2 regions of the Paenibacillus sp. FSL H3-0286 genome follow, and region 1 is predicted to be linked to the other one. Evidence: predicted binding sites of a transcription regulator. Region 1 holds the regulator's gene; the other holds the start of a gene.

Region 1 (15,407 bases):
GTTCCTTTGCTAGGAAATAAATAACCTGTCATAATCTCCAAAATGGTTGTTTTGCCAGAACCATTTCGTCCCAAAATGACCCAGTTTTCGCCTTCCTTCACTTCTAACGACACATCGTCCAAGATTAGGCTTTCTTCTCTGCGCAGAGATAAATGTTGTAATGAAATGATCATGATATAACACTCCTTATGTATTCCAGAATCCGCTCAACTGAAACCATTGAATAATAAATATGCGGATCCTCTATCCGACCAGCAGAAGCCACAAGTAGAGCAGGGACACTGGTAATACGGTATTGTTGGACCAGATTAGGCAACATGTTCACATTTCCGGCAACCATTTGGAGTTCAGCAGGCAATAGATGTGCCGCTACTTCCAACATGCGTTCTGTAGCCTTACAGGTACCACACAGCGGAGTATGCAAAAATACTACCAGCGGTTCTCCCGGTCTCGTGAGTATCTCCAGTAAATCCGCTTCATTCATTTCCTTCATTTCAGATCCGTCTCCCCAGCGATATCATAAAGCTTATCAGAACTTAGGGGACCATTAAACAAGATCATCCCCTCAGGTTTAGCCGCGTATAAGATTTCATACATTTCTTTTCTCCCTAAAACACTGGAGGTGTGTAGATAGATTTCACGGGGGTACAGTCCTTCCAGAACAATCCGTCTGGCCACTTCCCCACCAGAATAATCATCCGGTCCCATATCATAATCTAACGATAAAATACCAACCTCACACTCACGCAGCATCAGAAGACATTCTTCTGTTGTCCTGGCTAAAGCAAATCCAAGCGGACCTTTACGGAGATCGTCCATATAGATATGAATCACTTTCTAGCCCCCGCTTCAAACCAACTGCGAACAGTAGCTATTTCATTCCGATGACTGCCATCTGGACCCTTTTCAGTTTCCAAAACAACAGATTTTTTACGTAATGGATCAGAAGTTATTAAGCGCTTAAGACCCTCTTCGCCGATATAACCTTTTCCTATTCCAGCATGCCGGTCCCGTCTCGAATCAAAGGGAAACTTAGAATCATTTAGATGAACAGCTACAAGATGCGGCCAAAATCCAAGCTGGTTTCCTCGTTCAAGCAAGTCTTCCGTATGCTCAGGATTCCAAATTCCCGCTGCAAAAGCATGACAGGTATCCAGACAAAATCCAATCTTCTCGGGAAACTGGCTAAGCTCACGAACCTTCACCAATTCTTCAAGTGTAATCCCTTCAGTACCATGGTTGCCCGCTTGATTCTCGATTAGCAGCTTGGCGTTACCTTCCCAGGACTCCAGTGTCTCATTCATACATTGTATAATATTTTGATAGCCTTGTAACGGCTCCATTCCAGCAAAATGTCCAAAATGAACAACAATACCTAAGGAACCGCAGGCTTCAGCAATTTCCAGATCATTAAGTAGGGAGTCTACATACACCTTTCGAGGGGTAGCGTCATCCCTATTCGCAGCCATATTGATTGCATAAGGGGTGTGGGCGATAGAGGTGATCCCTTTTTCTTGGCAAAAGAGTGCACAATCCCTTGTATCTCGAATATCAACCGTCTTTAACTTCAGACTGCGCGGATTTTTCGGAAAATATTGAAAACTTGTTGCACCGCTCTCCCAAGCAAATCGGGCAGCTCTCCCATATCCACCACGAATGCTGACATGAGCCCCTATTTTGGGTTTAGGCTTCATGCTGACAGTCTGGGCAATAAAATACTTTGCGTCCAGACAGCTCTGTTTTGATAATCGTTCCCCCATCGCGTAGGCAGGGTTCACCCTCACGGTCATAGACTTTACATTGGTCATTATAAGAACCCGTAACCGTATCACCGGTCATAAAAGGCATTTCCATGTATCCGCCAATCTCTGTCGCATCAGTCAATACTTTTTGAATGCTTTGATACAGGCGGGAAATGGCTTCCGGTGATAAATTCTGCACTAAAACTGAAGGCAGAAGCCCTGCGTCAAAAGCAATCTCATCCGCATAACAATTTCCAATACCCGCCATTACATGCTGATTCACTAACAGACTTTTTAACGCACCACGCCGCCCTTTTAATATTCCTGCAAAACGTTCCGGCGTCATCCGTCGATCCAGCAGCTCAGGTCCAAGCTTACCCATCGTTGCTTCGCTTTCCTTCACGGATACTAAATGTAAGAACCCTAACCGCAGGCCCATAAAATAAAGGATCTGATCACCAAATGCGATTTCTACTTGCGTATTACGATCCGGCCGTTCTTCTTCTGAACCATAAAAAAGCAATCCACCCAGCATTAAATGCAATAGTAATCTTCGTCCATCATGGAGATGAAACAAAATATACTTGGCGCGCCGCTCTACAAAAACAACACGCGCACCGATCAAGGCATTAATGAAAGCTTCTGTTTCCATGTTAATTGTTTTTTCTCTGTTCACAATTACATTAGTTATCGGAACATTTATAATACGCTGGCTAAGCAGCTGTCTATAATTCTCCATTTCCGGCAATTCTGGCATACTCATCGTCCCCTCTAAGTTGGTGAAGTAATAAGACCCTAGCTATTATACACCGAGAAACATTTTAAGTTCAGCTAAATCGGCACATATTTCATCGGGAGTGATCCCTGTGATGCTTTTATAGTGCTCCAGGTTCTCTGTAGTGGTTAAACCGGTAAGAACAAGGATTGTACGACAGCCCGCATTAACACCGGCAGCGATATCCGTACGCATATTATCCCCAACAACAGCAGCATGTTCAGGTTGAATGTTCAGAAGATCTGTCGCATATTTGATCAGGTGGGATTCAGGTTTACCGATCACTACTGGCTTCACTCCACTGGCAGCCTCAATTGCTGCACCAATCGTACCCGCACCCGGCATAACCCCATCATCTGATGGTAACATTAAATCTGGATTGGTGAGCACAAACTTTGCCCCGCTCAAAATCCAACGCGAAGCTTGAGCTAACGAAGCATAATTAAAAGAACGATCGATACCTTGCACCACATAATCAGGGGATTCTGTGACGATTTGGAGCCCTGCCTCAATGCAAGCCATACGCAGTCCCTCTTCTCCAAGTATCGCCACTGTAGCCCCAGGTGATTCCTCAGCTATGTAACGTGCGGCTGCCATAGAAGAGGTACATACCTCCTCAGCTTTCGCCTCAATTCCCATTCCACTTAAGTGGGCAGCAACGTTAGCTGCCGTACGCGATGAGTTATTAGTAACAAATAAAAAAGGGATATCCGCTTCACGAAGAGCTTTTATCAGCAGATCAGCACCGGGAATCATTTTATGCCCATGGTACAATGTACCATCTAGATCAATCAATAATCCTTCAATTTGTTCCATCACTAACCCCTCAGTTTCCACAATAAATTTAATTAATATAATAAATAAATAATAGTATTAACAAACTTGTAGCCTTTGCCCTGCTTGGATTTACAGAAAAACTCAATCCCTTTAGGTGGAAGATATCACCTACTGATTTTCGGCAATATGTCCAGCCATTCGTTCGTCTTTTACTCCGTGATTACTTTAAATCTAACACACTTCGTCGAATGAAATCGAACAACCGTCCCATCCAGCATTTTTTAGCATAGCACTGTCATTTCCTGCGCTTTCCCGGAAAATAATCATTCCCCCTATTGCCCATTTAGTCTGCGAGGTACCGGATATGCATTAAATTCCTCAGCTAATAATGTCTCTGGGAATAGGAGTTCAGCTTCCTCAAGCAAAGGAATTAACTCTTCATGCGAGCTGTAACGAGAACTGAAATGAGTCAGCAACAGCTGTCCTGCTTTGGCTTCTTTTGCTAACTCTGCAGCCTGACGGGCTGTACTATGATGATATTGATACGCCATGTCAGCCAGATCATGGGCGAAGGTTGCTTCATGAACGATAAGGTCTGCATTAAGAGAGAGTTCTAAGGCTCCCGAACAAGGTCTTGTATCTCCAAGGATAGTAACAATACGTCCTCGTTTGGGTTCCCTGACAACATCAGCAGCACAGATTCGCACACCTTCATCCGTAACAACATCTTCACCTTTTTTTAATTTCCCATAAATCGGTCCCGGTTTTAAACCATAACTCTTAAGCAATTCCGTATTGAGGCTTCCGGGACTATCCTTTTCCGTTACCCGGTAGCCATAGCTGTCAATCCGGTGCTCAAGTAATGCAGCCTCAACTTTAAAGCTATCATCCTCGAATATAATTCCTCCTGAATGCTCTACAATCTCAATCTTATAAGGAATTCGGGATTGGCTCACAGCTAAGGAGATCTCTAAGTAAGCTTTTAATCCAGGGGGTCCGTACACCGTTAACGGCGCTGTCCCTCCCTGATAACCACGACTTGATAATAGACCTGGAAGACCAAATAGGTGATCACCATGCAAGTGGGTAATGAATAGCTTTTCCAGCTTTCCTAGCCGAATCGGTGAACGAAGAACCTGATGTTGTGTACCTTCCCCACAATCGAACATCCAAATACTGCGACGTTCTTCCAGCAGTCTTAATGTAACGGACGTTACATTGCGTTGTAGCGTTGGCACACCTGCATTAGTACCTAAAAAATATAAATCCATTCTTTTTCCTCCCTTCTGCTTATTGGCTCAACCATCTCTTTTCAATTCTAAACGACCTTCTTCCAGCAAAAAACCCCCCAGTTACGGGAGGTTCCGCTGAAAGGGATACAATCCCCTACAGACCAGGTATATAAATGAAAGAATTACAGCTTCTCTACATTAAAATACTGCGCTTCTGGATGGGCAAATACCATAGCCGAAACGGAAGCTTCGGGCTCCATCATAAAGCCTTCTGTAAGGTGAACACCGATATCCTCCGGAGATAACAACTTAAACAGTGGACCTTGATCTTCTAAATCCGGGCATGCAGGATAACCAAATGAAACACGGATTCCTTGGTATCTTGCCCCATGTCTTTGCTTCATCGTCATATCCGCCGGATCCGGGAAACCCCAAGTATCGCGCATCATATGATGGACGCGTTCCGCCAGTCCTTCTGCCACTTCAAGTGCAACCGACTGCAAGGCGTGTGAACGCAGATAATCTCCGCTTTCTTTCAGCTGAGTAGACAATTCACGTACACCGTGACCTGCTGTTACAACTAGGAATCCAACATAGTCCATAATACCACTGTCAACAGGTTTCAAGAAGTCCGCCAAGCACAGATGAGGCTCTACCCCTTGTCTCGGGAAAGTAAAGGTATGCAGGATCTCGGACGTATTCTGTGGATTATACACTATAATATCATTCCCTTGCGATTGTGCAGGGAAGAATTGATACATAGCATGTGGAGTAATGGTACCCTCTAGCATTGCTTGATGGAGAATATCGTCTACGGTACCTTTCAGTTCAACAGTCCGCTGATCTCCAGCAGCTAATTGGGCTTCTACAGAACCCCGTAACCCCAAATGATGACCCAGCAGCATTTGCATATTCACATAGGGGATAATATGCCCCAATGGATAGTTACGCAGTACGTGGCGTTCTAAATCCGGTGGAACAAATACAGGTGCATCTGGAGATATTTTGGAACGCACTGCTCTGGTTAGTTTCGGCAGTTCTTGCTTAGGCGCCACCGCAACCGCTGCTTCTGCCTCCACACGAATTTCCTCGGCAATCTTCTCCCGTTCTTCAGGGTTCATAAGCCGATTGGCAATATCCAGCCCGTCCATAGCGTCCTTAGCATACAATACTAGACCGTCATATTCTGGACGAATACGGGTCTTCGTAAATTTACGGGTCAAAGCTGCGCCGCCAACCATAATCGGAACATCGATACCTGCTGTACGTAAATCCTGAGCGGTGAGGACCATCTGCTGAGCAGATTTCACAAGCAACCCGGACAATCCTATCGCATCAGCTTTTTCTCGACGGAAGGCTTCGATAATGGTCTCTGGTGGTACTTTTATACCCAAATTAATGATCTGATAACCATTATTGGAGAGGATGATCTCCACTAGATTCTTACCAATATCATGCACGTCCCCTTTTACGGTTGCCAGCATAATTTTTCCTTTAACCGCTGTCTCATCCTTCTGCATAAACTGCTCTAGATGATTGACAGAAGCCTTCATCACTTCAGCGCTTTGCAGCACCTCAGCAACAATCAATTCATTATTATTAAATAACCGGCCGACTTCCGACATCCCTGCCATCAGCGGTCCATTGATGATCTCCAGCGGACCAGATTTAGTCAATGCTTCATTAAGGTCAGGAATGAGTCCTTCCTTCGTACCTTCAACCACATAGGAAGCTAAACGTTCTTCAAGTGACAGGTTGGAAATCTTCTCTTTTTTCTCTACTTTTTTACCACGGAAAGCAGCTACAAAAGCAGAAAGCGTCTCATCATTCGTATTATAAATCAGTTCCTCAGCAAGATGACGTTCTTCAGCAGGAATGGAAGCATACCGCTCCACTTTTTCTGTATTTACGATCGCATAATCTAATCCAGCTTTTGTACATTCATAAAGGAATACGGAGTTCAACACTTCACGACCCGCTTCCGGCAATCCAAAGGAGACGTTGCTAATGCCCAAGATCGTATGAACGCCTGGAAGTGCTTCCTTGATCAAACGAATGCCGTCAATCGTTTCTTTTGCTGAACCGATATATTGTTCATCTCCGGTTCCTACAGGGAACACCAACGTGTCAAAAATAAGATCTTCTCCTGCTAAACCGTACTTATTCACTAGCAAGTCATAGGAGCGTTTAGCCACTTCCAGTTTATCTGTCGCCTTAATGGCTTGTCCCGTCTCATCGATGGTACCCACAACAATAGCTGCACCATATTTATGAATGATCGGCGTCACCAGCTCGAATTTTTCTTCACCATCTTCAAGGTTAATGGAGTTAATTATCGCCTTACCTTGACAGTACTGCAAAGCCAAATCGATAACCTTAGGATCGGTAGTATCGATCATCAGGGGTACTTTAACCTTTTTCACAACCAGTTCTAAGAAAAGCTTAATATCTTCAATCTCATCACGGTCAGGGTCTTGTACACACACGTCAATAACCTGTGCCCCACTCTTCACCTGAGCACGGGCAATTTCTGAGGCTTCCTCATATTTACCTTCGACGATAAGACGTTTAAATTTACGAGAGCCAAGTACATTCGTACGTTCACCAACCATGTATGGACGGTTGTCGTTCTCAATATAGATAGGCTCGATGCCTGAAAGTGCAGGCGGATGATTACCTGTCAGCGGGCGTGGAGGATATTCAGAAAGTGCTTCCTTCATCGCACGGATATGCTCTGGTGTCGTTCCACAGCACCCCCCCGCAATGTTCAGCCAGCCTTTTTCGGCAAAGGCTGCAATCTTGCGAGCTAAAGAATCTGGAGATTCATGATAATGTCCGTTCTCATCCGGCAATCCTGCGTTTGGATAACAGCTCACGGCTGCGGAGGAGATCTCCGAAAGCGAACGAATGTGATCCCGCATGAACTCAGGACCAGTCGCACAGTTGAGGCCCATAGAGATAGGCTTCAGATGTTCTAATGAGATATAAAATGCTTCAATATTCTGACCCGCCAATGTAGTACCCATTGGTTCAATTGTTCCTGAAATCATAACCGGCAATGTGATGCCAGTCTTTTCAAAAGCATTACGAATACCAATACTTCCAGCTTTAACGTTAAGTGTATCTTGAGAGGTCTCCAGCAGCAAAACATCTACTTTACCGTCGATCAATGCCACTGCTTGTTCCTCATAGCTATCAACTAACTCTTGGAAAGTAACGCCTCCAGTTACTGAGAGCGTTTTTGTTGTTGGACCCATAGCCCCCACGACGTATCGCGGACGGTCAGGTGTGTCATATTTGTCTACTGCTCTGCGAGCCAACTCTGCTGCCGCTAGATTGATCTCACGTGCCCGCTGAGGAATATCATATTCAGCTAGCACAACAGAGGTTGCACCAAATGTGTTAGTCTCAATGAGATCAGCCCCTGCTTCGAGGTACTGCTCATGAATCGTCTGAATGACTTCTGGACGTGTTAATACCAGCATTTCATTACAGCCGTCCAGCTCATCGCCTCCAAAATCTTCTCCAGTAAGAGGCACCTGTTGGATCATCGTGCCCATTGCGCCATCAAGGATCAAAATCCTTTGTTGTAAGCTTTCCTCAAGTGTATATTTAGCCAACTAATAGTCCCCCCAGTAAAACATTAGAGTAAGTTTAGCAGAATAAAGGAATTTCGAAAAGCCTTCCTTTCCACTCTGCTTTATCTGTTATTGCTCAGTAAGCGTTGCGAACCTTTGAATCATGGTTTCACAGACAGCTCTTTGCTAGGCATAGAGTGCTGTGTCCGGGCTGTCACATGTGAAGTGACATTATATTGTCCTTCCTTTTCAAGGGTCCCTTCTGCTTGATAGACTCCTTTACCAATTAGCTTTCCCTTAAGCTCTATTTTCTGTCCCTCATCATTTTTATTCACAATTTCGAACAGAACCTCTTTTGCATCATCTACTGCCTCGTTATCTTGGGTCACCACAGCTTCAAAGGTTACCTTTTGATTTACAACAACTTCTTCAGGACTCCATTGTAGTTCGACTTTGATAGGTTCCATAGACATGTTCATATTCATGTTATGTATTTCTGAATGCTTGGTTCCATTTGAAGAACATCCACCTAGTACTAGAAGTGTTGCACCTAATAATACAGCGACTAATTTCTTCGATCTCATCATTTGGAGCCCTCCCAATCATTATCGAATAATAAAAATCTACCAATTCATGTTATACATCTCCATCTATTATACACATTATTATTGGTTTTTCAGTATTTTGCGTCAATTCCGCATTAGTCTTGTGACTTAAATCATTTACTTAAAAATCTAATGAATTCCTTATGTTAGTATGTATGTACAGAAAAGCAGCGAGTTTCTTAGGATCTCAGAAACTCGCTGCTTTTATAAAGTCTTTATGTTGGAGCTAATAGCTCTGTATATCTTACAAGGATTGAACTAGTGGAAGAAGTTCCTCAAGGTGATTGATTTCATGATCCGGATGAATATCAAGACTAGGTGCTCTACCTTTTCTATTAATCCAGACCGTGGTCAACCCTGCTGCCAGCCCCCCACGGATATCCGTTGTCAGCTTATCGCCGACCATAACCGCTTGCTCAGGCGTTACATCAAGAAGCTCTAAAGCATGCAGGAAAATTTCCTTATCCGGTTTGCCTTTACCAAAGCTTCCGGAAATCACAATATGATCAAAGAAAGGAATTAACTCGGGCACACCATCTAGTTTCTCTTGTTGCAGTGCAGGACAGCCGTTCGTAAGTAGCAGAAGCTTCACTTGACCCCGTAACTGCTCCAGTACATGCATTGTTTCTTCATAGATGTATGGACGTTTTCTGCGCTCTGCTGCGAATTTAGTTGCCAAGGTCTCAGCTAGTGCTTCGTCTTCCACCCCTAACGCTGCAAGTCCGCGACGCCAAGACTCTTTACGATATACCGGTGCAAGCTGCTCCAATTGACGGAATTCTGGCTGTTCACCTGCCGTAAAGTTAGCCCAGAGTGCTTCATATGGATTAATTCCGATCATCTTTGTAAATGGGAACGTCTCATAAGATTCATACAAGCTACTTGCTTCCTTACGAACTGCAACTTCTAGTTCTTGTGGATCGATCGTATCCCCGGCGGCTTCACAAGCAAAACGAAATGCTTCTTCGACGCTCCGATCATCCCACAGCAATGTATCATCAAGGTCAAATAGTACAGCAGAAATTGGCATTACAGGTCTCCCTCTCCCTTTAACTGGTCTAGTTCTATTCGTGAACTACTTCAATGTTGTGAGCTTTAGCAAATGCTTCTAATCGTGTACTCATCGCATTAGTATCATAGCGATTCATAAGTTTTGTGAAAATCCATTTCGTACGTTTCCCTTTGTGCTTAATGACTACAGCTCCACGCGAAAGGGTGATTTTCTCAATATCTGCAGCTGGAAGTCCGCGTTCGCGATTGAATTTAATAGTGGACAGTCTTGCTTTTTCCACCTTCAAGTACGGACGACGGAAGAACAATAGCGCTGCCAGCAAATAGTACAGTACTACTCCCAGCCAATTAGCCAGCATGCCATTACCTTTGGCCTGATCAATAGAACCAACTACCCAAAACATAGTGCCAAGTATCACTAACACTAACGGAAATGCAATGTTGCGACCTTTAAAGACTTCGGCATTCTGGGTAGGAGATTTAGAGGCATAAATCGTATCCTTGCCTTGTTTCTTTCTTTGCTTGTTGATTTGCTGTGTGTTGCGTTGAACCATTCTTTCCCAAGAACGGGCCATGTGCGTTCCCCCTAGTCATCCTGAAATATCTATGAAAAGGAACAGCGAGCTAATGTTTAAGCCCCTTGTTACCTTGTTCATGCTCATCGTTATCTACTACTTCAATAGTATTTAATTGTGCTCGGAAGTTATTGCGGATATTCCCCAGGTAAATTTCACGAAGCTTGGCGCGTTCCGCCACTTCCTCTTGATTAAGGCCTACGCTCTTCTGTTTGCGTGCCAATTCGTTAATTCGCGCGACCAACTCATCAATATTCAATACTTTCCCTCCCCCTATAAATTAATTCTAACTCTGCCATGAGAAAAAGAGCTTGTCAAGGTCTACTCCCTGCAAGCTCTACTGGTCATTCTATTATGTTCTCAGAAAATTAATAAATAGGTAAAGTAAGTATGTCTCCAGCGTTAATTTGACTACTCTTAATCCCACTTGAACGTTTAATTCCTTCTATATAAACAACTGTCTTCATATCAGCTGGTTTATTCTTAAGAGCAATACTCCATAGTGTATCTCCACGTTCAACCACAATCCGCTTCTCTTCCTTCATTATAGTCGTCGATCCTGCAAACACATTTCCCACTACTGTTAGGCCAGATAATACTAGCACGAAAATCAATATTAACTTAATAAAGAAATCTTGACGGAACAACGAAATCATCCCTCCAAGCAAACGTTCCGTTATCTCTTTCACCTTAGCGGAATTACGGGCAACGTCATTATGTCCTATAGATTCAACCACAGGGGCCTTGTCGTAGATGCTGCGGTATGTACTGTATTTTAGCATAATCATCATCCTCCAAACACTTGTTCTTACTTTCGAATTTATAATAACACGAACATGTGTTTTGTTCAATACTATTTCAGAACAATTGTTCTCTTTTTTTCGAGAGACTCAAGCGGTTCATTTTATTATCATTTGTCTACCATTTTTTAACTCTAGCAGATTAATATTTATAATAGTTAGAACTTATGTTTGTGCGAACGGTAGTTCTATGTTATAATTTTCCCAAACATTACTATATGGGGTTGATTCCAATGTCAAAGATTTCAAGTCGCCAGCTGGCGATCCTGGAATTTATACGAAGCGAAGTCCGCAGCAAGGGTTATCCACCTTCCGTCCGGGAAATTGGAGAAGCTGTTGGCCTTGCTTCCAGCTCCACAGTTCACGGTCATTTGGACCGGCTTGAGAAGAAGGGACTTATTCGTCGAGATCCAACGAAGCCACGTGCAATAGAATTACTAGGCCAAGAGGATTCAGAGAATGTTCACCAATTCGCGCAGACCATCTCACGGATTCCTGTTGTAGGTAAAGTTACCGCCGGGGTACCTATCACTGCTACAGAGAATATCGAAGACTACTTCCCACTTCCTACTCACTATGTAGGTGACAACAAAGTATTTATGCTGTCTGTCATGGGTGATAGTATGGTGGACGCAGGCATTATGAATGGTGACTATGTGATTGTTCGCCAACAACAAACAGCGGACAACGGAGATATCGTTGTAGCCATGACCGAAGAAGATGAAGCAACCGTTAAGACCTTTTACAAGGAACGTGATCATATACGGCTTCAGCCGGAGAATCCAGCTTATGAGCCGCTTCGCCTTAATCGCGTAACTATTCTCGGAAGAGTCATCGGATTGTTTCGAGATATCCACTAAGTATGCACTTCTAACATAAAAGGCTGTTCCGCATATGCGGAACAGCCTTTTTTCTACGTTTTTTTGCTTTTCCAACCACTTACGAACATTTGTTCCCAATGGCTAAAATGGCCATTTTCTATGAATAACCCTTTAGGCGTTCTGCTCATATCCTAATTAGAAAGGAGTGTTGCGTATAATGCCCAACTACCGAATTATTGTAGATCTGACCCAACGAATGTTATATCTTCTGGACAATGATATTGTGATTAGAGGTTTCCCTGTCGGCATCGGTAAGATGTTAACCCAATCCCCAGTGGGTGAATTCACTATTATTAACAAACAACCCGACCCAGGGGGTCCCTTCGGTGTTTTTTGGATGGGACTGTCTAAACCACACTACGGAATTCATGGAAACAATGACCCTTCCTCCATTGGGAAAGAGGTGTCCCACGGCTGCATCCGGATGTACAACGAGGATGTGTTAGCACTCGCTGCTATTGTCCCTATAGGCACACGAGTAACGATAAGAAATTAAATTCGAATGGAGGCTCGGCAACCCCCAAATCACATTAAAAAATGGGGGGCATTACATAAGTAAGTATTTTTTCATTAGCATACTAGGAGTTTGGTGATTATATGTCGAATATTGTTAACAGGATTGCAAATTGAAAAGGATGTGTTTAGTTTGAATAATTCAAAAATTAGAACCCTCGTCGATTTTAAAGTCGATGCACTGGGTAAGCTGTCCGGTTTACTTTTAAATGATGAACAAGCTAGTGGAAAAAAAGTGAATTTGCTCACCTCTTTTGGCAGCATTCAGGGAATCGTCTCTCCAACCGTCTCCAACAAAGAGGATGTATTTGATTTAAAATCTTTGATGGATGATGTAATTGTAGACGAATACATATCTTATTTGGGAGCAGAACACCCTGATAAAAATTTCAGCTATAACTTTGTTGTCCTCAATGACGTTACTGTAAGACCTTATGCTAGTTATGGGACTCCGATCGAATACAAACAGCTGATTGTTTATACCGATCATATCACTGCCTTCAATTTTCTATAGGTTTACATAATCACCTTAAAAAGCACTCTTGCAGCAACCCCCAATTTTGCATCATTTGCAGAATCGGAAGGTTTCTCTGGGTGCTTTTTTTGGGTTAATCGTGAAGCCGATCCTATAATTCCACGAATTTCCCTTTTAAAAGATACTAGTGGAGATCATTCAGGCATATCTTTCAATAAGCAACAATTTGAGTCTAATGAGATAACTAGGAGGTGTGATTATATGCTGATTATCCTGATGTACTTATTTGCTATTTTAGGAGTTGTTTTAATTCTAAGTGCCGCCATTATAAAATTGAAAACGCTATCTGCTTCATCTGAAATTTCTAAGCTAGTTAATGCGACCTCATCTTTTAACATCAGCTTCACCAAAACATTCATTCCCCCCAATCAATCTCACTTGATCGCACTTAACGAGCCTAATAAAAAATTAGCAATTGGCACCAAAAATCCGAAGAGTAACAAAAAAGCAGTAGCAAAGCTATACTCATTTGATAATGTAATGGGATCCGAGATTGTGGTTAACGCACTTACCCTTTCAAAAGTATCCAAAAGACATCAAAACAGCAAAACTACTGCAACAAGTGCAGATATTAATGTCCTTAAGGACACCGATGAAGAAGCTAATGTGATAGAAGAGCTTACGCTTAAAATATATATGAACAGCAAAGAAACGCCTGTGTATTGTATCTCCTTCTTGCCGGGTTTATTGCCTATTCAACAATCCGACAACCAGTACAAGGAAGCTTACTCCCAAGTACAACAATTGCATGCACTGTTCAGGTCAATCGTATCTGAATAATTAAGTTGTTTTTTGCGCAATAAGATGTGTGAATTATTTTTCGCAAAAGCCTTTGATGTAGACACCATATCGCCATACCCCCATTTGTTTTCGACATAGAAAAATCTAAAATTGCACACTAAACCCATCAAACTGGTGAATGCCCGTACCATGTTCCACTACCTTTTGCTCACGTAACTCACGAACTGCCTTTTCGACCTCTTGTAAAATAGATGGATCTAAACCCAGTGTATTATGAGAACCGAATACTTGGGTAACTCCTGGAATTTCCGTAATCTTTTCTAAGGATGCCACTAAATCAACCGGACTAGTCGAAGGGTAAAAGGCATAGATTGGCGTAACGTCATACAATAAATCACCTGTAAACAGATATCCGTTGGCATGATCAAAAAGGCTGATATGACCTGGCGAATGACCTGGTGTGTGGTAAATTTCTATTTTGCGCCCGCCTATGTCGAGCACATCCCCTTCTTGTAAAAGAGCTGTTGGTTTCCCTTGAAAAGGTATGTAGGTGTTAGGATCAAAGGTTTCAGGAACAGGAAGGCTGATGTCCCGGCTCATATCTTTACGAATCTGGGCAAGGGACAAGCCTTTTATTCCGTTAATCAGCCAATCCGCATCCTCTTTATGTACATAGATTGTCTCGAATTGCCCATGACTGCCAATATGATCTGCATGCACATGCGTAGTTATGACAGCGATAGGTAAATCCGTTAACTGATCCGTTATTCTTTTTATATTATCAATACCTAATCCCGTATCAATTAACGCGGCTTGTTTTTGCCCCAAGAGTAAAAAACAATGCACCTTTTCCCAATGTCCATATTCACTGATTGCATAGGTGGTCGGATCAATTTCCGTTACTGTAAACCAACGATCTTTAATCAATTACGCTCCCCCATTCCATTTTTCCCTTACATGCTCTTCTCCCTTACAATAATCCGCCTGTTCATCCGCTTGATAGATTTCTTGATAGGGCAAAATGTTGATTTTGCCTGAGTCTGGATATTCGCAAATATCTATTCCCTGATTCGTTCGGAGATCCAGATACCTGCATGGTGCATCGGAATGATTATAAAGCTGGTGCGCCCCTTCCGGTCCCATTTCAAAAAATATTACATCCCCTTCAGTAACCTCCGTAAAACCCTCGGGTGTTCTTAACATCGCTTTTCCCGCTAAAATCACAAATATTTCTTCAGCATTTCTATGAAAATGATAAGGAAAAGAATATTTATCAGGATCTAAAGATCTGATATCAAAAACTAAATGCTTGGAGCCCACCATTTCAGCTAACCTTTCACTCGTATGCCAAGCAAACTCTGGGATCGGGGACTGTTTTTGTGTAAAAGAGACCGTATTTTCATTAAAAATCTTCACCATCTGCAACACTCCTCCTTATGTTGTGCGTTCATTTACAACAAATAAAGAATCCCAGCTACAGCTAATGAAATAAGACCACCTAAAGCGGACCAATTCGCTACTTTGTTTTTAGCTTTACGGTCTTGCTTAGATTCCGAATAAAAGTTACCTCTTTGTTGTGTACCTGTCGTGAAGGCTCCAACACATATACCTGAAATTATAAAGAAGCCCAATCCTATGTAAA
Region 2 (15,407 bases), 1.2 Mb from region 1:
TGTTCTTCATTCATTCCTAAGGCCACTCGATGACCAGCGATTATATCCCAAACAGCTTGTGACCAATCAGGGTGTATTGATTTAGGATTTTGAGAGTAAAACCCATCATAAAGATCAGATGATGGATATCCATGCAAAGGAAGGGTTAATGTAGTAGGGTTGCCGTTTGCACGTGTGACCTTAATTACCAGATTGTCATCTTTTAAATCCAATGAATTAAAATAGACCTTTTCGATATTATGTAAAGGACTGGAAGACGGTAGCTTATTGGAATTGGCCCAGTAATACTTTCCACTGTAACCAGTTTTGATTAATTGATACTGATCAAAAGTGCAAAAAGTAGAGGGTTGGATTTGGAAAATAGACTCTTGAATAGTATCTCCATTGTTGAGTAATATCGTTACATCGGTTAAACCGAATCCGACATACTTAACATCAATAACCCATCCAACTTTATTACTCTTGTAAACAAATACTTTTGAGCCAAGATAACTTTTAACTCCATCAGGAGATTTGATTAAATTGTTTATAATTTTGTACGACTTGGTGTAACCATCATTATCGCTCCATATAAAAACAGAAGCTCCATCCTTAAGGTGTTTTGCAGAGTAACCTGTAATGGCTAAAAACTTACTTAAGGTGATATAGGTTGAATTTTTATATACTAGGGAATTTGTTTTATTTATTGTGAGATTTCCTTTGTTAGAAGTCACCACAATATTTTTGTCATATGTTATCTTGATGTTTTGAAGATTATTCAACAATTTTACAGGAACATATAAATTATCATCGTCGGCTAGGTACGTTTTTTGTTCTAGTACTTTTATTGACCCGTCTATAAATACTGCTGTCTCCTGCGGAGCATAAGATCTCACAAGATCGTATCCTGACTCTGCTTGTGCGGGTGGAGATAAGCCGAAGAGTAAAGTAAGTAACAACATTGAACTAAATAAAAATTTCATTTTTTTAAACATTTTGTACCCCCAAATTTTTAAGGTTAAAACTGTATAATAACATATAAAGATACCTAAAAATAGGAAAATATTTTAGTGAAATGAACATTTCATAATCAAAGGAGAAAATAATAATGGATTGCAAACATGGACTAAACCAATATCGATTAAGCCGTGCAAAAAGCTATACTCAATTATTTATGGAGACATTAAGCAATATTAAACTTATGTATCAAATGTATTCGGAGGGGCTGATCGATAATGATATTACAGAAAGATACATTACTTGTAATATCAATGAACTTGATAGAAATTGGGAAGATTTTAAAGGGTATATTGAACAGCGTGATGATATGTGCTAAGAGAAGTCAACTTAGTATAATAAAAAGAGAGCGGAGAAGATCCGCCCTCGTAGAGACATCAATATTTAGACCAAGATTCAAGTTTACCATTATAGAAGTGAAGATAGGTATCTCCATAAATCCATTGTTCGATTTTTAAGTTTTTACTAGTATAGGAATTAATATCGTTAGGACTACCCCATGATAAGAGAACTTGATCAAAGTTCATACCCACGGAGATCTTTTGTTGAGAAATTTTATTCCATATGTCCGATGACCAGCCGGGATAAGTTGTTTTTGGATTCTCACTATAGAAACTATTTCTTATACTTTTATAAGGATCGCTATTAACAGAGATTTTAAAAGAAACATTAGCTCCATTCGGACGTTTTGCGGTAATTAATATATCATTGCCTTTTATTTTTAAAGAGGTGAAATATACCTTCTCTATGTTGATCAATGGACTAGATGATGGTAATTTTGTTTTATTCGCCCAAAAATACTTTCCACTAAATGTACCGTTTAACGCTATAAAATCCAATTCAGTGCAAAATGAATCTGGTCTCTCACTAATGGCTAATTCTTTGATAACTTTTCCGTTGTTGAGTTGTATTTCAAAGTAAGTTAATCCAGTAAGAGTTTTTTCTATACTAATGACCCAACCAAATTTATCCTCATTGTACACATATACTTTCTTACCCATAAACGATTTATGAAAGTCATAAGAAACGTTATTAATTTGACTGATGAGTTTATTAGAATTTGTCTCACCGACTGAATTACTCCATAAAAATAATGAGTTTGGTTCGTATGCGTATTTTCCTGCGAAACCAGTAACTTCGTAGAACTTACTAAGTGTTATGTATGTAGTATTATCGAACAAAAATGTATCAGACTGATCAATCTCGGAAAGCTTATTATCTGTTTTTATGGTAATGGTTTTTGAAAAATTGACTGTTGCATTCGACATTTCATCAATTAGTTTTATTGGAATAAAAGTATCGCTGTATTTTGCGGAATCTATATTATATGTTTTCTTAGGGGAAATAATTATTTGTCCATTAAAGAAAACCGCTATCTCTTCTGAGACATAAGAGTTTGCGGGAATCACTTTTGAGGCAGCTTCAATGCTAGATAAGTTAGAGAAAAAAAGAAGAATCATTAAAAAAACAATGATGAAAGCAGAGTTATTCTTTTTATACACCTGATTATCACTCCAAATGGTAATTTTAGTATGGTTCTAAAGTATCACATAATTTAGATTTATGGAATGAATTTGTAGAAGACCGATGAAATTGGGCTTTTATGAATATAATGATCGAGAAATACGGAGTAAATGGAAGAATTAAAAAGATATGGGGAGATGATTTTTTGAGTAATTTATATACAGCGATTATAGTTGCTACCAATGCACATAATGGGCAAACAGACAAAGGAGGAAACTCCTACATTCTTCATCCCTTGCGAGTAATGCTTAAAATGAAAACAGACGAAGAGCGAATCGTGGCAGTATTGCACGATGTTATTGAAGATACTAGCGTTACTCCAGCAATGCTTTCGGAACTTAGATTTCCTCGTTATATTGTTTCTGCGATAATTTGCCTTTCTCGTTATGAAGAGTCTTACATGGACTTCATTAGGCGTTGCAAACAGAATGAACTGGCTAGGAAGGTAAAGATTGCTGATATCGAAGACAACATGGACATGAACAGAATTCAAAATCCAACAGAAGAAGATTTCAAACGAATTAAGAAGTATAAGAAAGCATGGAAGGAGTTGTTAAAATGAATTACGGGTTAAGAAAATATCTAATTGATAATGGCTTTACAGAAACAACCCCTTGGCAAACTTTCTAACACTCTTGTGGGTTAGAAATTATGTGTGATGATCATGAATGGAGTGTTGACAATGATGAAAAGGGATGGACTGAAACAGGTTCTCTTAACGATACAGGTATGATCTATAAGCTTGTTGAGAAGTATTGTTCCTGATGAAAGTATCATTTCATGTTTATAAGTGAAATAATCATTACATAAGAGAAGGTTTCAATGTAAATACAAAAAATACCTCTTGCATAAAGAACGTGTGTTCGGTATATAATACATATACAAACAAATGTTCTTATGAGGAGATGTTAGCATGTTAAAAAAACAACAAAGAACGGTGATGTTGATTGACATGCAAAGTTTTTATGCAAGTGTGGAAAAAGCCAAACACCCTGAGTATAATAACAAGCCCTTAGTGGTAGCGGGAGATCCAGCTAGAAGATCTGGAATAATATTGGCTGCTTGCCCATTGGCCAAAGCAAAAGGAGTCAAAACTGCTGAAACTTTGTGGCAAGCTTTACAAAAATGTCCTGAATTAATTATTGTAAGACCTCATATGCAGGATTATATTGATGTTTCTATGCAAATTATGAAGATCATTGAACAGTATACAGATTTAGTGGAACCATATAGTATAGATGAGATGTTTTGTGAATTTACTGGGTCTATGCATTTGTTTGCAGATAATCCGATTGATCTAGCCAAGCAAATACAAGCTAAAATATTCAACGATACAGAAATATACGCGCGCGCAGGTATTGGGGAAAATAAAATACTGAGTAAGGTATGCTGTGACATCATTGCGAAGAAAATTTCCGATGGTGTTTTTCAGTTGGAAAAATCGGACTTAGAGAAATACATCTGGGATCAACCAGTTAGAGAGATGTGGGGAATTGGATCTAGGATGGGTAAACATCTTTTTAAAATGGGCATACACACGATAGGAGATTTAGCCAAAACACCATTATCTTTGCTACGAAAGAAGTGGGGGGTTAATGGTGAAGTCATTTGGAGAACCGCAAACGGGATAGATAGTTCTCCAGTGTCAGTTAACACCCACAGTATGCAAAAGGAAATAGGAAATGGAATGACGCTACCAAGGGATTACAGAACAGCAGATGAAATAGAGGTTGTTATATTGGATATTTGCTCTGAGGTATGTAGGAGGGCTAGGAAGAAGGGTTTAATGGGCTCTGTAGTGTCATTAAGTATTTCTGGAGCAGACTTCGATCATCCAACGGGATTTCATAAACAAATTAACGTTGATCCAACCAATATTACCTTGGATGTATATGATATTGTGAAAAGATTGTTTTATGCTAATTGGGATAGACAACCAGTGAGAAGAGTGGGTGTCTCTTTAGGTGATCTCGCAAAAGATGATATTTATCAATTGAGTTTTTTTGATAATAAAGAACGCAAAAAAGCCGTAGACAAAGTAATGGATGAAATTAAAGATAGGTATGGAGACATTGCCATTCTAAGAGCAAGTTCATTGACGGATGCGGGTCAGGCTGTTGACAGAGCAGCTAAGATAGGAGGACACTATAAATGACTAAAAAACTTCAGGGAAACGGTATTTGGGAGGCTAGTAGAATGATGCTGCCACAACATAAAGAGAGAATAAATGAACATCGTATTGATCTAGGAGTTAAAACAAAGCCCTTAATACATAGTGATGAAAAAGACATTATATCACAAAACATTTCATCTTCTATTAATTGCAAAAATGAAGTTATAGTTGAGATATTTGGGGCTTATGAAGCTAGAAGGATAGTCGGAATCATTACTACAGTGAGTGAGATAACGGGTAAGTTGAGGATAGAGATTAAGAATGGTTATGAATGGATTGATTTAGATGAGATTATGTCAGTAGTGATTTTAAATGAAGGCAGCGACATCTCAGAACTATATGAGGATTAATTCTTTAAGACCGCCTATCAGACGGTCTTTTTAATTTGGAACAGAACACGATTAATCAACGTGCATCCAATCTTACTAGTGGCATTGTAGCCCAATGTCTTAGCATAAAAATCTTCTCTTTTTGCATCTGTGTCTAAAATCTCTTTCATCATTTGGATAACTACAATTGCTGATCGCTTAATATTAAGGGACTCGATAAGATAATCGTTAGTGAGTATTTCGGGTCTATTGTTATGAACGATAAAGGTAAAGGAATTTTCACCTTCAGCCCAATTATTAAAGGCTTCTTTTTCATCCTTGCTTATGGTCTGCCACACTCGCCCAACTTTATCAATCAAATGAAATATAGCGAGGTTGGAATCAACTTTTTCGTGTTTTATAATATCCATTAATTTCTCTCCTTAGGGGAATCATTCTGTAGTTCATATCATAACTCCAAAATGAGTTCGTAAAGGCGATATAAGGGATGTTTTGGGGATGGAAAATGACTATAATAGTAGCAAGAAGAATATCCAATGATATTTGGTAAAAAGGGAAATAGTTCTTGCTTTTTATTAATAAACATATTAAAATAAGTTTATGGATAATGATTACTAAAGCAGGTAAATACATATAAGATGTTGAATGGTATAAAACAACAATTTCATGGGGATTGCAAAGAATGGAGGGTGCTACAAGTGTATCAACTATATCACAACAAAGAAGAGGCGGAAATTGAGGTAAAGCCTATAAAGGCAGCATTTAAAAATATTGAAATAACAGATGAAATTACGAGATATAATCAATACTACTTTTTTTGTAATAAACGCAAATTGCTTAAAGAGAAGGCAGAAGAGATAAAGGCCGAGTGGGTCAAAGAGGCGCAAGAAACCTTAGATAAGCTTAATCAAATTATGATCAAATAATACTTTTATATGGAGGGAGAAAAACCAATGCTGAGTCAAAGAATTTATCCGAAAGACTTTAAATTTTTCTTTATGTTAAACAGTGGAACATGCCATAAACATAGATTTGGAAAATGCTCTCTACTATTGGACGAATCAGAAGTTAATCAATTTCCGGAAGATTATAAGAGATCTTCTGTTAATTATTGCAGAAAACTTTCTAAGTCCATAATTGAACGAGGACAGGAAGAAAATGTGAAATTGTTCAAATTTGATTGCGGACATTTGGGATTTACTGATGGTCAGCACAGGACATGTATTGCCAAGCATCTAAGTTTTTCAATCGATGCGATAATTGAGGATGCGGGAATGACATGTCCGATTTGTGATGGTAGACAATGTGATGCATATTTAGGATAAAACAATTCTTTTATTAAAATTATAAGGAGTGGGCTAAATGAATTACATCAAAATTTCTAGAGTTCAAAATGGTAATATAAGTATCGTTACAGAAATTACAACCAATAATTTTTCTGTTCTAATTAAGGTCTTATCAGAATCAACTTTGGTTGTTCATGACAGTGAAATTAAAAGCATGAAATTAATAGAAAGCACAGAATCATTTCACATTGTAGTTGGTCAAATTGATAGATTGTTACCAGCAATTGCTGGTTCATTTAATAAACACATCATATCGGGCGGAATAGTTTTTGAGTGGTAAATAAACTTGTAAAATGAGTCTTTCATAGGGAGTGAGCGAAGAAGAAATGTTTAGTTCAAATCATAAGCAGATTACAGGGGATTTCGCAGAACATTTAACAATGTATTGGTTGTCAAAGAAAGGTATTGAATGTACACATGTTAGGCATACAGGAATTGATATTATTGCGAGTTTTGGCAGTGTGAGATGGGGAATATCTGTTAAGGCGAGGAGTAGGAAGGATTGGCAAGAGAACTATGGCTTCACAATCAATAAACCATATGAGCATATACAAAAAGTAAAAAAAGCTTGTTTTCATTTTGGCTGCAAGGAATACTTTGCTTTTATTTTGGATCAAAAAAGTGAAGTCACTTGTTACTTAATTACACTCGACACAGTTCTCAAGCATTATAATCCAAGCGAAAAATTGAAATCACAGGAGTGGAATTTAAAAAAGTTCATTGAGGAAAAAGGTGTATCAAAGTTTAATCTCTCTTGGATATAAAAAATCTTGTTTCGAGAAGATACATAAAATTAGCCTTTCATGAGGAGATGAACAAGGTATGTATAATGAAATAGCTCAATTTATTGCTGACCATTTTCAGGTGAAACGTATTAATGTAGCTGCGACCATGGGTGTGTTCGGGGATGAAGAAGGGCTTTCAGAAATTATTGAAGAAATCGAAACTAGTTATTCCATTAAACTAAATGATCTGAAGAGTGTTGCGGAAATGAATATCCACGATTTTATCGTTGCTGTCACAAACAGACTATAAAGTGGGAGTGCTGATTAGATGGATACAATTATTACTGCCTTTATTGCACCTGTAGTTGTTGCTGCAATAATTTCTGCCATTGTATCAAGGTCAAACAATAATAAAACAATGTCTCTTAAGTACATAACAGAGGAACGAGCAAATTGGAGAAAAACTATCAAAGAAAACGTATCTGAGTTATATGCGTTGGCACTAAATCCAAACGAAAAAAGCGAAGTGCGTATCAGTGAGTTAGTAACTTTTTTGATTATAAGTTTAAATCCCTCAAAGAAAGCAACTAATAAATTAGATAATAGAATTGCTTCACTGCTGGTGGATATTGAAAAAGGCCAAAGAGATAAGGATACCCTTTATGAATTGCGTTATTGTATTAGTGTTCTAATGAAACATGACTGGGAACGGTCAAAGAATGAAACAAGAGGAATTTTAAATAAGTATTCTGATGAGCATATTAAATCAAAAACACTAGATGAGTATTATGAGCCAGTGCTAAACAACAAAACTCAATAAAACTCAATAAAAACAATCTTTCATAAGGAAATGGGGTGTGAAATTATATGATAACACATTTCGGGGTTAATATACGTAATAGAGAGGGCGAATTAAAATTAACCGGCGATAATTATGTGAGAAAAATTGATAAAGATGATGCCATTTTTTCAGAAGAAGTAAAACTCAAGTTGGATAGGGTCATGGCACGATTCAATCTTAATATGGATGACTTCAAGTCATTGTCAAAGGACAAATTTAATGAAGAACTAGATAGGTTCGTCAGCTCAAATGAATTTTATGAAATTAAAGATCTCAATTCTGTAGCTGGTATATACGGACACTATATTATGGTCTTAGATGAGTATTGTCAAGTTTACATAGGAACAGCTAGTCGTAACGAGGGCATAAAAGCAAGGATACCTCAACATTGGAGAGATAGATTATCACTATCTCGTCTTGATAGGGGTGAGTATGGTTCTCTACATATAGATAGCTTTAGAGTAAAAGATACTACGAGAATTTTTGTGTGGCGTGATGATGAGTGTACTTTTTTCGAGGATTACACGTTTAACGAGCTTCATGAAGGTAAATTGGTTGCCCAATTTCCTATAGATTATTGCCTGAATTCAGTCATGAACAATATACCAAAAGAGTTCTTCCATCAGAGAATGAGGGATCGCGATTTGAGGGACTTAAGGGTGTATGGAAAGAACTGGAGAACGGAGAGATTGGCTAAAAATGATCAAAAACCAAGAGGGAATGAAATATGACTTTTACAGGGAGGAAATAATTATGGAATTAAGCAAAAAGCAAATTGATGTAGTTGAAGTATTGACAGGAACTCATGATTTGGACTATGAAACTGCAAAAAGAATTGCTGCCGAGACAAATGGAGATATGCAGAAGGCGCTATTAGAGGTGTCATATCTGAAGCTTACAAAGAAGAAATAATATCAATAATATCTGGTAGTAGTTAAAAGTATTACAAAATGAAAGTGGCATTTCATAATAATTAATACTTGGAGGAAAAGAAATGATACTTGATTTAAATCCTCAAAAAATAAAGGCTATTAATTCGTTGATTGAATTGTTTGAAGAATTCAAAGTGAGTTCCGAATTGAATATGCATGAGCATCCCTTCTACATAGAACACTGCAATAAACTTAATGATATTTTGACTGATTTAATTGAAATTAAGGAAGAAATTAAAATTCCTATAGATAATGGGGAGCTGTATTTTAGAGAGCATATTTTGCCTAACGGGGAAATTTATGAATTTGCATGGAGTATCCCCCTACTAGAAAAGCTGATAAAAAACAATGGGAACTGCGTGGTGAGGAAAAAATTCAAAATTGGAGAAGTTGAAGAATTTGTAGATTATGATGGTTTGGAAATGGACAGATTTAGCTATGCGATTCGAAATACAAATCCAATCTATGTTATTGACTATGCCCCATCCAATTTATCTTTAATGGTGGACGGAAATCACAGAGTAGCGTCGAGATATAGAGCATTTAATGATAAAGAAATGCTTATTCCTGGTGTTTATATTCCTGCGGAAGTTCATATTAAGTCGATGGCCAGCAATCATCAAAAGATTGTTTTTAGAATCTTATCTAATGGAAATCGAATTTATAATTACCTAAAAAGGCTCAATGAAGGTGACAAGGTAAAGAAGCCAAAACTGTTCATTATGGATTCGTTTCTTTAATCGGATCTGATTAACTATAGTGGGGCAATTAAAATTCAAATGAATAATACATTTTAACAAGAATCGAGATGCTGAAGGATGGATAAAATCAATAGTAAAGAATTGACTGATGTAGTAGAATTTATGATTGCCGTTGAAGATGATTACTTACAATTAATAAAGAAATTAGATGTTGAGGACGAAGGTAAATGTCATACCTTCGCAAATTTACTCGCTTCATATTTATATGTTCACTTTGATAAAGGGTTCAAACATATAAGATACTATAGGCATGGGTGGGTATCATCGAGCGAGTATGCTTTTGATTTTGTAGAACAGATATCACCGAATATTATGATAAAAGGTGATGGAGAATTTGAAAAAGCACTAATGTATGAGATAGATGGTCAACAATATAATCTTCTTGCATTAGATCAAGCGAGTAACATTGTAAATCCTTATTGTCTTGAGAGTTTTTTGAATTACGTTGACGTGTATTATTCTGAGGTTGATTCACTTGTAGTGGAGAATGATTTTTACAAAAGCACTTTCTTATGAAATTTTCCTTTCACAGAGAAAATGGAGGAATTAAATGAATAAAACATATGTAAAAATTTTTGAAGACATAGAGTACTATCGAATACTATATGCTGGAGCAAATAAGCAAATTGCTGAAAACACAATAGTTTGCAATGTTGACCAGAATGATTATAGAGATAGCGATTACGCAACTCATACTCTTCAAATTTGGGAGAATGGGATGATTATAGAGGAAGTACATACTGACGTGGATGGAAAAGAAATTGAGGATGCACAAGACTAAATCAAATCTTTCTTTCATGTAGATAGAAATGGAGGTTAGACAATGGATGATCTGATTGATCAATTAAGAGATGGGTTCCCACATCGAAAATTCATAGACTGTTTAGGTTGTAGTAATTCTCATAGCGACGAGGAGAACGTACTGCATTGTATGGTTTATGAAAAAGCAGTAGCAGAAGACGAGGCGTGCAGAAATTTTAATTAGAAGGCGAAGAAGGAGGAGATATAATGAGGTAAAAACACTTGGAATTACTCTGAGCGGGAAGAAACAGCAACAAAAACACTGTTTGACAAGATATTTGATTGGAGATGATTGCTGAACAGTACAAGAGCTCTGAACAATAATATGGTTTAATAAGGAAGGTGAGCGACGAATGGAAGAAGTGATTTGTGGACAATGCGAAGAAGTCATTAAAGATACTGGTGAGACTTACTACAGTTTGTACCTGACAGAGTATTTTTGTGATATCGATTGTGCGACATTAAGAGCTTTTGAGGAAATGAGAATGACTTCGATTGACTTGGGTAGCAACAGAAATAAGGAAGTTCATTTTAAAAATAACATTCTCTATTACAAGTGATCAATCCAAATATTAGGTAGTTGAAGTAAAGATATCCTGAAGGTTTTAATGATGCTGATAGCACAAACGCCGATCTTATGGAAAAATAGTAAATCCTATAATTTTGTTAGCGCTGTGTGGTCTTAGGGTAATAAAACAGAGGTTAAAAAATGACTTAATGATTAAAACGGAGGGGAATTTATGCTTCAGATATCTAAATCATATTTGCATCCTATTCATCATTATGCATATAATCCAGCGAAAGGGATACCTGTAATAACAGGAGTTGCATATGTAATTCCAGATCCTATATTACCAAGTAGACTTTGCTATGAAGTCACTTACTCTGATGGGGAAATTGATTATGTTCCTTTTTTAGATATAGAACAAAGAGTCTATAAAATATCTGCATGTAATTCTATTTAAAGATAAAAGAAGACCACACACATATGTGATAAAAGCTTGATTTGATTAAGTATAGTAGACACAAACTATGAGGTAAGTGGGTGGGAAATTTGTCCCTTTATAAAGTTATTACAGAACAAAAAATAACTAAGAAAGTGTTAGTGGTTGTTGAAGCTAATTCTGATGAAGAAGCGTTGGATAAAGTGCGATGCAGAGATATTATATCTGCTGAATCAACTCTTGATACGACTATTGATGAATATATTCCACTTATAGCATATAAGTATTGATGTGCATTCCGAAGTTACTTACCAGCTGCCTCTTGTACTGAAAGGAGTTGAAGATTGTTGGAAGTGGAAAAACTATACGTAATTATATGTGGAAAAGGATATGTAAGATTTAATTTAGATGGCTCAATGATTGGGTGTAGACATAAATCATCTATAACTACTGAAGGGCATTTAAGAAAGCTACCATTTAATATTGAAATAGCAGTAGCCAGTGGAATTATCAAAATCGAGGAGATATTGATGTAGATATTATAACCACATGAAAGCCCGATTTTATAAAGAGAGGAGATGAGATGAATGTACGAATACTGTAGTGAAGAAAATAAGGAGAGTGACCTTTGTGGCTCGGATGGAGTTGTATATGATACTGAAAATAACAACTATTATTTATTTGCAGAACACTTTAAAGATGAGAAGGTGAGAATTGATGTAAAGTATTGTCCAGAATGTGGGACATGTCTAACAAAATAAATCATATTAATAAATATATACAAAATTAAATCAAAGTGTTAGAATGAGGTTGTAGGACAAATACATATGATTGGGGTTGGAAAATGAATATTAAAGGAATAAAAAGACGATTGCAGGAAGCACATCAAAACTTTATTGCCTCTATTGATAATGAAGAAATTTCTAAAATCATTAACGAAAACTCATTTATTACTGGGGGAGCAATTGTATCATTGTTGCAAGATGAAGAACCTAATGATTATGATTACTATTTTACTGATATCGAATCGTGCAAGAAGGTTGCAGAATACTATGTTAAAAAATTCAACAAGGCAAACAGAAACGAATTTGATGTTGAAGTTAAAGAATCTGAAAACGGTAGGGTCAGCATATATGTTCCAAGCAGCGGCATAGCAAAGAATAAATACATAAAAGGATTTAAACCAGTGTTCTTATCAAGCAATGCGATCACATTATCGGATAATGTTCAATTGATTACTAGATTCTATGGTGAACCGGATGAGATTCATGAGAATTATGATTTTGTACATTGCACTTGCTATTACCGACCAAAAGGAAATGAGCTTATTTTACCACAGAAAGCATTAGAGTCGCTGATAACAAAGGAATTAAAATATGTTGGCTCTAAATACCCGCTGGCTTCTATTGTACGCGCTAGGAAGTTCATTGAACGTGGATGGAAGATTAATGCTGGGCAGTATCTTAAGATGATTCTACAGTGTGGAAAACTTGACCTGAGTGATGCTTCAGTGTTGGAAGATCAGCTAACCGGAGTTGATCTGTCTCTATTCAGAATGGTAATTGAAGCAATTAATCAGAAAAAAGAGTCTGAACCTAGTTTTGACTTTCCGATGGATTGGATTACTGATGTTATTGATAAAGTCTTTGATGAAGAAGATTTGAATGAATATATACATAGCAATGACAATGATGGTGAGCCTGATAATGTATTTGGATGATGAAAGTTCTGTTTTATCAAGATGAAAGGAGGGGATTAGTTTGACATTTGGAGTTAAAAATAAAAGCAATATATCAGGAAAATATTACATGTCAATATAGTTTGAATTAAGTCCTTGTGATAAGCTTATCTCAGCTGACTCACAGGGAGGAAAAATGTCGTGTTTGTTGAGAACGTTAGTCAAATCTTACATAATATTGCGATGCTCGAAGTTTATAAAAATACAGTAAATCATCATTTTTATATCGATATAATTAGAAAAGGTAAATGTATTGTTTTTCTAAAAGAAAATAATTCAATATCCTTTGTACCAAGTCGCTTTGTTGGTTACCTAGATAATGATATGGAAAAACACATTAATAACTCTGGTAAGCACGGAGGAGACACTAACATTGCAATCAGAAGAATTCTTGGAAAAGAAGAAGAAAATGAACGGATAGAAGAGTTATTCATGAAATTCTGTTCTGATAATGAAATAACTCCAGACAAAAAGCAGAGGAAATTTTGGACAATTGATTTATCGAACAAAGAAGGGCAATTAATTAATGACATTCTAGAATTAGAAAGCATTCATCCTATCACAACTAGAGAGAGTCTTTCTTTAGCAAGAATAGGTCAAGGAAAGTTTAGATCATCGTTAATAGATTATTGGGGTGGTTGCGCAATTACTAATTGTAAAACACATTCTCTTTTGAAGGCATCGCACATTAAACCATGGAAAGACTCTAATAATTTAGAAAGACTTGATGTTTTTAATGGTATTTTGCTTATGCCCAACTATGACACCTTATTTGATAAAGGACTGATTTCATTTTCTAACAAAGGTCACATTATAATTTCGCCTTCATTATCTTCCAATGATATAAAAATAATTGGAATAAAGAAAAATGCAAGCATTAATTTTGAAGTGAAGCATCAAGATTATTTAACGTTCCATAGAGAAAATATTTTTGATAAATAAATATGAGAGGTTGAATTAATATGAAAATAGCACTAATCAGTTGTGGAAAGAACAAATTATCTAATAGTGCGGCAGCGAAGGATTTGTATATTGGCGACTTGTTTAAGAAGGCAAGAAAATATTCAGAGAAGCATTACGATCAGTATTTTATTCTTAGCGCTCTGCATGAATTACTTGATCCAGAAACAAAAATTGATCCCTATGATTACACTCTGAATGATCTTTCTAAAGAACAGATTATTTCATGGTCAAACAATGTACACAAACAGATTATTGAGATTATTGATGATAGTAAAGAAGTTGAAATTTCGATTTACGCTGGCGATAAGTATCGTAAATTTCTGGTTCCATTGCTAGAACAGCATGGAATTAAAGTTAATATTCCGCTGAAAGGTTTAGAAATTGGTAAACAACTAGCTTGGTTTAAAAAGAACATTGGAGAGTGATTAATTGAAACTATATTTATCAAAATGCAACGACAGACTTAACACTAAAGAATTGAATACCGAGTTTATTACTGGATGTGTATGTCTTAATCCTAAGTATAAAGGAATAACCATAAAGAATCCGAATACTAAAATTCTAATGGATAGCGGAGCATTCCAAGATACAGACAAGGATAGTCGTATCAGTGTAGAAAAAGCGCTTGAACGTCAGTTGAAACTGGAAGAGAAGATAGGGATGATTAGTGAACGTATTGTAGCATATGACCATATTGGAAATGTTGAGGATACAATTAAGGCCAATCAATATCTTGCTTCCAAACGCGAAGAGTTAAAGCCTAGACAATTGGTTTTAATGATTCAAGGAGTGACATTAAGAGATTACATTCATTGTCTGACTGAAACATTGAAGATTGCTTCTCCAGAAGACTGTATTGGTCTTGGCGGCGTAGCAATGTCGGGAAGAATAAATGAAGTCAAATTTAAACTTCTTGATTCAATCAAAATTGGATTACCGATTATCTATAATAGTAATGTGAAAGATATACATATATTTGGAGTTGGAACATTTAGTGTTTTAAAGGAAGTTGCATACATAAAAGATCTTCTGAAAATGACAGGAATTAATGTAGATGAGTTAAATATTAGTTGCGACACTTCTGCTTTTGAAATCATGTCTACTATGGGAAACGTTGTAGACGAAGAGCAAGAAAAGTGGGTAAAAGTATTCTATAAGGGGCAAAAATATACAGAGTATCATCCAGCAGACTTGACTATTGAAAACAGCAATAAAGCAGCCAAGATTATAAATAAACTTTAGAGGAGAGATTTTATTAATGATTAGAATTTTGTTGTATATTGTTGGAATTATTATTGCAAATGTGGTAACTGCAAGTTTTGCGCCAGTGGTTG

The links. The regulator LexA, encoded in region 1, represses DNA repair genes until DNA is damaged. The targets are predictions, from matches to a motif close to CGAACATATGTTCG.
Region 2: the regulator LexA is predicted to act here: its motif matches at 3,403-3,416, upstream of MHB37_RS12515 (DNA polymerase IV).

What each region holds. Positions count from the first base shown of each region.
Region 1 is NZ_CP150285.1:4,013,317-4,028,723, forward strand. It holds gene MHB37_RS18085 (ATP-binding cassette domain-containing protein) at 1-170, opposite strand, end outside; gene MHB37_RS18090 (co-chaperone YbbN) at 170-493, opposite strand; gene MHB37_RS18095 (cyclic-phosphate processing receiver domain-containing protein) at 490-834, opposite strand; gene MHB37_RS18100 (deoxyribonuclease IV) at 831-1,694, opposite strand; gene MHB37_RS18105 (Fpg/Nei family DNA glycosylase) at 1,684-2,499, opposite strand; gene MHB37_RS18110 (TIGR01457 family HAD-type hydrolase) at 2,545-3,333, opposite strand; gene rnz (ribonuclease Z) at 3,627-4,565, opposite strand; gene metH (methionine synthase) at 4,709-8,086, opposite strand; gene MHB37_RS18125 (FixH family protein) at 8,266-8,691, opposite strand; gene MHB37_RS18130 (HAD family hydrolase) at 8,954-9,739, opposite strand; gene MHB37_RS18135 (hypothetical protein) at 9,774-10,295, opposite strand; gene MHB37_RS18140 (DUF896 domain-containing protein) at 10,345-10,554, opposite strand; gene MHB37_RS18145 (LysM peptidoglycan-binding domain-containing protein) at 10,664-11,077, opposite strand; gene lexA (transcriptional repressor LexA) at 11,329-11,955, shown strand; gene MHB37_RS18155 (L,D-transpeptidase) at 12,134-12,472, shown strand; gene MHB37_RS18160 (hypothetical protein) at 12,623-13,003, shown strand; gene MHB37_RS18165 (hypothetical protein) at 13,226-13,804, shown strand; gene MHB37_RS18170 (MBL fold metallo-hydrolase) at 13,910-14,692, opposite strand; gene MHB37_RS18175 (cupin domain-containing protein) at 14,693-15,184, opposite strand; gene MHB37_RS18180 (DUF5316 domain-containing protein) at 15,217-15,407, opposite strand, start outside.
Region 2 is NZ_CP150285.1:2,851,862-2,867,268, forward strand. It holds gene MHB37_RS12495 (hypothetical protein) at 1-974, opposite strand, end outside; gene MHB37_RS12500 (hypothetical protein) at 1,088-1,315, shown strand; gene MHB37_RS12505 (hypothetical protein) at 1,374-2,498, opposite strand; gene MHB37_RS12510 (GTP pyrophosphokinase) at 2,666-3,082, shown strand; gene MHB37_RS12515 (DNA polymerase IV) at 3,434-4,675, shown strand; gene MHB37_RS12520 (YolD-like family protein) at 4,672-5,043, shown strand; gene MHB37_RS12525 (hypothetical protein) at 5,061-5,432, opposite strand; gene MHB37_RS12530 (hypothetical protein) at 5,721-5,948, shown strand; gene MHB37_RS12535 (hypothetical protein) at 5,976-6,347, shown strand; gene MHB37_RS12540 (hypothetical protein) at 6,385-6,648, shown strand; gene MHB37_RS12545 (hypothetical protein) at 6,680-7,132, shown strand; gene MHB37_RS12550 (hypothetical protein) at 7,191-7,403, shown strand; gene MHB37_RS12555 (hypothetical protein) at 7,422-7,913, shown strand; gene MHB37_RS12560 (hypothetical protein) at 7,961-8,665, shown strand; gene MHB37_RS12565 (hypothetical protein) at 8,688-8,846, shown strand; gene MHB37_RS12570 (hypothetical protein) at 8,929-9,606, shown strand; gene MHB37_RS12575 (hypothetical protein) at 9,685-10,143, shown strand; gene MHB37_RS12580 (hypothetical protein) at 10,178-10,408, shown strand; gene MHB37_RS12585 (hypothetical protein) at 10,451-10,612, shown strand; gene MHB37_RS12590 (hypothetical protein) at 10,782-10,988, shown strand; gene MHB37_RS12595 (hypothetical protein) at 11,169-11,393, shown strand; gene MHB37_RS12600 (hypothetical protein) at 11,474-11,662, shown strand; gene MHB37_RS12605 (hypothetical protein) at 11,720-11,908, shown strand; gene MHB37_RS12610 (hypothetical protein) at 11,960-12,133, shown strand; gene MHB37_RS12615 (hypothetical protein) at 12,217-13,092, shown strand; gene MHB37_RS12620 (HNH endonuclease) at 13,252-14,052, shown strand; gene MHB37_RS12625 (DUF6884 domain-containing protein) at 14,073-14,498, shown strand; gene MHB37_RS12630 (hypothetical protein) at 14,503-15,315, shown strand; gene MHB37_RS12635 (VUT family protein) at 15,335-15,407, shown strand, end outside.